2 linked regions of the Lactiplantibacillus plantarum genome follow. The protein of the gene in region 1 interacts with the protein of each later gene in a pairwise test. Links are inferred from orthologs where the notes say so. Each region holds a gene or a part of one and is shown on either strand. Other genes may lie near its edges.

Evidence for each region. Proteins that work in one complex are often made in the same cells at the same time.
Region 2: the proteins of grpE (region 1) and groL interact in binary tests that used the Escherichia coli proteins (3 or more experiments, as listed by UniProt). The link is inferred for Lactiplantibacillus plantarum from one-to-one orthologs.

What each region holds. Positions count from the first base shown.
Region 1 is NZ_CP039121.1:1,868,543-1,871,680, forward strand. Bases 1-2,875 are described here. They hold grpE (nucleotide exchange factor GrpE), read right to left. Parts: upstream 1,801-2,875; coding sequence 1,201-1,800; downstream 1-1,200. Other genes in these bases: dnaK (molecular chaperone DnaK), read right to left, coding at 1-1,157; hrcA (heat-inducible transcriptional repressor HrcA), read right to left, coding at 1,821-2,864. UniProt on the Escherichia coli protein: Participates actively in the response to hyperosmotic and heat shock by preventing the aggregation of stress-denatured proteins, in association with DnaK and GrpE. It is the nucleotide exchange factor for DnaK and may function as a thermosensor.
Region 2 is NZ_CP039121.1:2,653,674-2,657,957, forward strand. What follows is about bases 691-3,690. They hold groL (chaperonin GroEL), read right to left. Parts: upstream 3,004-3,690; coding sequence 1,378-3,003; downstream 691-1,377. Other genes in these bases: E5260_RS12495 (APC family permease), read right to left, coding at 691-1,128; groES (co-chaperone GroES), read right to left, coding at 3,059-3,343; E5260_RS12510 (CPBP family intramembrane glutamic endopeptidase), read left to right, coding at 3,536-3,690. In the rest of the region: more of E5260_RS12495, read right to left, coding at 1-690; more of E5260_RS12510, read left to right, coding at 3,691-4,180.

The DNA of each region.
Region 1 (3,138 bases):
TCAATCAACTTAGTGAAGACCCCACCCATGGTTTCAATACCAAGTGAAAGTGGCGTAACATCGAGCAAAACAACGTCTTTAACATCACCAGTGATCACACCACCTTGAACAGCGGCCCCTAAAGCAACCGCTTCGTCAGGGTTGATAGAATGGTTAGATTCTTTGCCAGTCCACTTTTCAACAGCTTCTTGAACAGCTGGAATCCGAGTTGACCCACCATTCAAGATGACAACGTCTAAGTCACTAGCCGATAAATCAGCATCCTTCAAGGCATTTTCAACAGGAATGCGCGTCTTTTCAACTAGGTCAGCAGTTAATTCATTGAACTTAGCACGTGTTAACGTGGTTTCCAAGTGCAATGGGCCACTAGCACCAGCGGAAATAAATGGCAAACTAATTTGAGCTTCAGAAACACCTGAAAGGTCCTTCTTAGCCTTTTCAGCAGCATCCTTTAACCGTTGTAAGGCCATCTTGTCTTTTGATAAATCAACACCGTTGTCAGCTTTAAAGCCATCAACTAACCAGTCGATAATCTTTTGGTCAAAGTCATCACCACCAAGGTGGGTATCACCATTTGTGGATAATACTTCGAAGACCCCGTCGCCTAATTCCAAGATGGAAACATCAAAAGTCCCACCACCAAGGTCATAGACTAAAATCTTTTCATCTTTGTCGGTCTTATCCAAACCATAGGCTAAAGCTGCCGCCGTTGGTTCGTTAATAATCCGTTCAATGTTTAAGCCGGCAATCTTACCAGCATCCTTAGTTGCTTGCCGTTGGGCATCATTAAAGTAAGCTGGAACAGTCACAACGGCCTTTTCAACCGTGTCACCCAAGTAATCTTCAGCAAAGCCCTTGATATATTGCAAAATCATTGCTGAGATTTGTTGTGGGGTGTAGTCCTTACCTTCGATGCTAACTTTGTAACCAGCTTCACCCATGTGACGCTTGATTGAAGCTACCGTATTCGGGTTAGTGATTGCTTGCCGCTTGGCAACTTCACCAACTTGAGTTTCGCCATCTTTGAATGCCACAACTGAAGGAACCGTCCGGCCACCTTCAGGAGTGGTGATAATCTTAGGTTCATTACCTTCAAGAACCGCTACCGCAGAGTTAGTAGTCCCGAGGTCAATCCCGATAATTTTATTACTTGCCATAAATTAACAAACCTCTTTTTAATTTAGTATTTTTATTGATTAATTACTGTGCCACAACAACCATTGCTGGACGGAGGGTCCGGTCTTTCAATAGGTAACCCCGTTGTAAGACTTGTACTACCGTATCAGCTGGATGATCATCATCAACTGGCACCGTTTGAACAGCTTGGTGAATATTGGGATCAAACTTTTCGCCCGCAGCCGCAATTTCGGTGACCCCATGTTTTTTCAAAGCATCCTGTAAATGGCCATAGACCATTTCGACACCCTTCTTCAACTGTTGGGCCGCTTCATCGTCAGCTGGCGTTGCCAAAGCCCGTTCCAAGTTATCCAGAACTGGTAAGACATCCTTTGCAAGTGCTTGACCGTCATATTTCAACAGCGCCGCTTGTTCTTTTTTGTTGCGGTTTTGCATGTTGACGATCTCCGCCTGTGCACGCAATAACTGGTCATCTTTCGCATCTAATTGCGCTTTGAGATCAGTAATTTGTTGTGTCGGATCGACCGCTGTCGTTTGCTCAGCTTGATCATCAGTCGCACTCGTCGCTGCCTGTGTCGCTTCACTGGCAGTTGACATTGCTGCTGAATCAGTTGTTGACGCTTGTGAATCTTCCGGCGTCGTCCGCGTTGATTTCTTTGCCAATGTTTTCATCTCCCTGTCCGTCACTCGTCAAAGTACCGGTAATAATCTAATAATTTGCGGGCTAATTCTCGTTGGAACGCACCCATCAGTCCAATCATCCGTGAATACGGCATGGCGGTCGGCCCGAGCAAGGCAATCACACCTTGTCCGTGTTGATCAACATCGTAAGTCGCGGTAATTAAACTGTAGTTCTTCAACAAATCGTTGGTGATCTCATTACCGATTCGGACTTGAATCCGTTGACCGGGTGGACCAATCACGTTAGCTAACCGGTCCGTTTGGTCGAGTAACGAGTACAATGACTGTAACTCTTTAGGGCTCTGCTGGTCCGTATAGTTGAACAAATTCAACTTACCACCAACATAAAAGCGCTCGGAAGCTGCCTTGGACAACACACTGCCAAAAATATCTAAGAAACCATCTGGATCTTGCAAATACTGTGCAAGTTTTAACGGAATCTCATGCGTTAATTGGCGGAGGACGTCTTGTAACGGCAGGCCAACCAGTTGATCGTCGATGAAACGAACGACCGGTTCCAGCTCATCGCCGGTAATGTCACTAGGAATAGTAAACGTCTGGTTTTCAACGTCACCATTATTCGTCACTAGAATCGCCATTACTTGATGATTCCCCAACGGAACGAGTCTGAAACCACTCAACCGACTATCTTTAAGTTCAGGTCGCAATGTAAAGGTCGTGTAACTTGTCAGTTGCGACAAGATATCCGCCGACTGAGCAACGATCTCATCGATCTTGTGAAATTCACCGCCTAATGAATGTTGAATCACCTTCAAGTCTTTGCCATCCACCTTTTCAGGCTTTAGGATATGGTCAACATAGTACCGATACCCCTTAATCGATGGAATTCGCCCTGAAGACAAATGCGTTTTGACGATTAATCCTAAATCTTCTAGTCGGGCCATTTCATTACGAATCGTCGCTGAACTGACCTTGATCGGTAGTTCTTGAACTAGCGATTTGGATCCAACTGGATTACCGCCCTCGGTATAGTCACGGACAATGGCCTTTAAAATTAGGCTTTGTCGTTCAGTTAACGTGATCATCACCTCTTTTTAGCACTTAACTTAATGGAGTGCTAACACAATTACTAATATAACAACCACCCTGATGAAAGTCAAGGAAAGACAAAGTATTTCTAGAAAAGAATGCTTAAATTATTAGGACACCAGTCCCACTATGACTGGACTTAATTGACCGTCGCCCCCAATTAGCACTCCTTACTTACGAGTGCTAATATACACCCTCACCCTTCACAATGCAAGCATGGTGCCTAGCAGACTACTCGCTTTTCTGCTGCCATTACTCAGCACACCAGCC
Region 2 (4,284 bases), 790 kb from region 1 along the record:
ATAAAGTGGAATCAAAAGCGTCGTCTTCCCATGAAAGATAAAGATCAACGCAATTGCCCCGACCGCCAATGAGATAATCCCATTGGAGTAGCCCAAGCGGTCCCCACGATCCATGTAAGCATGTGGTAGAAATTTATCTTTAGCCAAGTTATAAGCTAAAATTGGAAAGGCTGAAAAACCAGTATTTGCCGCAACGGCCAGAATTAACGCCGTCGATAATTGTAACAAGTAGTAGAATAAGCCGTGACCAAAGACCGCCGTAGCAATTTGTGACAAGACGGTATTGTCTACTTGTGGTTTAACGCCTAAGTAATAACTTAAATAAGTAATACCACCAAAGAAGACGGCCAAGACTAATGACATAATTGCTAACGTGTTCGCCGCATTCTTGCGTTTCGGTCGTTTGAAGTTTGGCACCGCATTACTGATTGCTTCCACCCCAGTCAGCGAAGACGAACCGGAAGAAAAGGCCCGTAAGAACAGCACCAAGGTCATCCCTTGAACCGGTGCTCCAACTGCTGCGGAGGCGTGGTAAGTTAAGTTACCACTCGCAATATTCATAACGCCCCATAGAATCATGCCGATAATCATAATAATGAAAAAATAAACGGGAAACGTTAAGAATGATGCGGATTCGCGCATTCCACGCAAATTTAACGCCATGATGGCGATGACAATCAGTACGGCAATCAATACTTGATAATTAGCTAGCGCCGGAATCGCCGACGTGATTGCTTCAGTACCAGAAGTGACGGAAACCGCTACGGTCAGCATATAATCAACCAGCAGTGATCCCCCGGCAACTAACCCGGCTGGCCGCCCCCAGTTCGTACTTGCCACCACGTAGGCGCCACCGCCAGATGGATAAGCCCGAATAATTTGTCGGTACGACATCGTAATAGCAAACAACAGCACTAACACAAGCGCCGCCACGTACAATTGATACATCAACGCGGCCGCTGAAAGTGTAATCAAAACGGTCGTAATCTGTTCAGTACCGTAAGCCACCGATGATAGCGCATCTGACGATAGCAGCGCCAGTGCCTTGAACTTGGTGAGTGCTTGCCCACCCTCGTCCATGGTTTTTAACGGTTTCCCAATAACTAACCGCTTTAAATAACGCCACATGATAATAACTCCTTTATTCCAAAATAATTATCCCAAAGTAAACTGAGTCAAAGTAGATTCTACTACTTTACCCTGCCAAATACTACCAGTTAAATGTCGGGTGCTTCACCGCACCCACATTTTGCGTTAACGACTAATCCTACCGCTCTAATATGGATAAATCAATACCTTTATTCTAGTCGATTCACACCCTAACAGCACTAAAAAAGCACTTACTCAGCCGAGTAAGTGCTTAATGTTACGATTTGTTTACATCATACCGCCCATACCTGGGTTTGGTGCGGCTGGTGCAGCTGGTGCATTTTCTTCAGGTTTTTCAGCGACAACGGCTTCAGTCGTTAAGAGAAGGGCTGAAACAGAAGCGGCATTTTGTAAAGCAGAACGCGTTACCTTAGTTGGGTCCACGATACCAGCTTTGATCATGTCAACCCATTCATCAGTTGCGGCGTTGAAACCAACACCTGGCTTTTGTTCCTTCATCTTTTCAACGATAACAGAGCCTTCCAAACCAGCATTTTCAGCGATTTGGCGAACTGGTTCTTCCAAAGCACGTTTAACAATGTTGATCCCAGTTTGAACGTCACCAGTTTCCTTCAATGCAGCAACATCTTTGATAACGTTAATCAAAGCAGTACCACCACCAGCAACAAAGCCTTCTTCAACGGCGGCCCGAGTTGCGTTCAAAGCATCTTCAATCCGGTATTTACGTTCCTTCAATTCAGTTTCAGTAGCGGCACCGACACGAACAACGGCAACCCCACCAGCTAATTTAGCTAAACGTTCTTGTAACTTTTCTTTGTCAAAGTCAGAAGTTGTTTCACCGATTTGGTTACGGATAAATTCAACCCGTTCTGAAATAGCATCCTTGGAACCAGCGCCTTCAACAATGGTGGTGTTATCCTTAGTAACCGTAACTTTGTTGGCTTGACCTAATTGATCGATGGTCGTGTCCTTCAATTCAAGGCCAAGGTCGTCAGTGATAACCGTCCCGCCAGTTAAGATAGCGATATCTTGTAATTGTTCCTTACGCCGATCACCAAAACCGGGTGCCTTAACGGCGACAACGTTAAACGTCCCACGCATCTTGTTCAAGACTAAGGTTGGTAAAGCTTCACCAGAAATGTCATCAGCAATGATCAACAATGGCTTGCCTTGTTCAACGATGGATTGTAATAGTGGTAAGATATCTTGAATGTTTGAAATCTTCTTATCAGTAATTAAGATATATGGATTGTCAAGATCCGCTTCCATCTTATCATTATCAGTAACCATGTATTGTGATAAGTAGCCGCGGTCGAATTGCATCCCTTCAACAACGTCTAAACTAGTATCAACACCACGTGATTCTTCAATCGTGATAACACCGTCATGACCAACTTTTTCCATGGCTTCGGCAATCAATTTACCAGTTTCTTCACTTGCTGAAGATACAGAAGCGATTTGCGCAATATCTTCTTGCGTCTTAACTTCGTGTGCCATAGCGTGTAATGAGTCAACCGCCGTCTTAGTAGCTTCTTCAATCCCACGACGAATGCCAACAGGGTTAGCACCGGCCGTAACGTTCTTCATACCTTCATTAACGATTGATTGTGTTAAGACCGTTGCAGTAGTCGTCCCATCACCAGCGATGTCATTAGTCTTTGAAGCAACTTCAGAAACTAACTTAGCACCCATGTTTTCGAAATGATCGTCTAATTCGATCGCCTTAGCAATCGTTACACCATCATTAGTAATTGTTGGTGAACCATATGATTGTTCCAAAACAACGTTGCGACCCTTAGGACCTAACGTTGACTTAACTGTGTCAGCTAATTGATCGACACCTTTTAGCATCGCTGAACGTGCATCTTCAGAGAACTTTAATTCTTTAGCCATTATCTCTATTCACCTCATGAATTTAATTTATTTTAAGTTGCGCAATTTAAATGGATTAGTCTTCGATTGCAACGATATCTTTTTCGTGCAATACCAAATACTTAGCACCTTGATACTTGACTTCGGTACCGGCATACTTATCGAATAATACTTGATCGCCGACCTTCACGCTGGGGTCAACTTTTGTCCCGTTATCTAAAACACGACCGTCATTGACGGCAACAACCTTACCGCTTTGGGGCTTTTCCTTAGCGTTATTGGCAATGACAATACCGCCAATTGTTTGTTCTTCTTCTTCTTGTTGTTGCAAGATAACGCGATCTCCTAATGGTTTTAACACGTGAATCCCTCCATTTATTCTTTTTTAGCACTCCTCAACCTCAAGTGCTAATTACATTGTCAACTATATCATTTTAATTCAAGATTGCAAGTGATTTGTCAATTATTAGTCAAAGAATGTCAAATCGACTATAATGAATACTATTGAAGTATCAATAAATCTTAAATCAAACTTTTAAAAGGACGTGACTTGATGGTTAATCGCCGCCAATCAATCTTTATTCTTATCATCTACTTTATTATTTACGCACTACCGAGCGTCCTTGTGACTGCTTTCCATCAGCTAGGGGCCCAAGTATTCGTGATTCAAACGGTCGACTACTTAGTCGGTGCAATCCTACTCATCTGGTTGGCGAGTCGCATGCGGACAAAAAACGTTGTTGAAAAACAACCAAGTAACTGGTTCATGACGTTCATCTGGGGATTGATCGGTCTTGTCCTAGTCATCGTTGGTCAAGTCATCATTTTAAAAATGACGGCTTTACTGGGACAGTCAACAGCGTCAACCAACACGACCACCCTCTTAACTGTTGGGCAACAATATCCCGCTTTCTTCTTAGCCATCATTGTCGGTGCCCCGATTATGGAAGAAATCGTCTTCCGCAAAGTTATCTTTGGCAATCTAAGTGCGGTTACTGGTCAGATTGGGGCGGCCTTGATTTCTAGTGTGCTATTTAGCTTTGCACATGCGGATGGTCACTTTATCCTCTATGCCTTTATCGGGTTATTATTCTGCTGGTTATACCAGCACACCGGTCGGATTCAAACATCGATGACGGCTCACATCCTAATGAACGCATCGGTTGTGTTACCCACATTATTAGGCTTACTGCACTAGTATCATTACTAGGTAGCGCTAACCTAGCGTTTCAACGTTAATTTTCACCGAATATTTATACGTTACAATCAATGATTCGTGATCTAAGTATGTTAAAAAGGCTT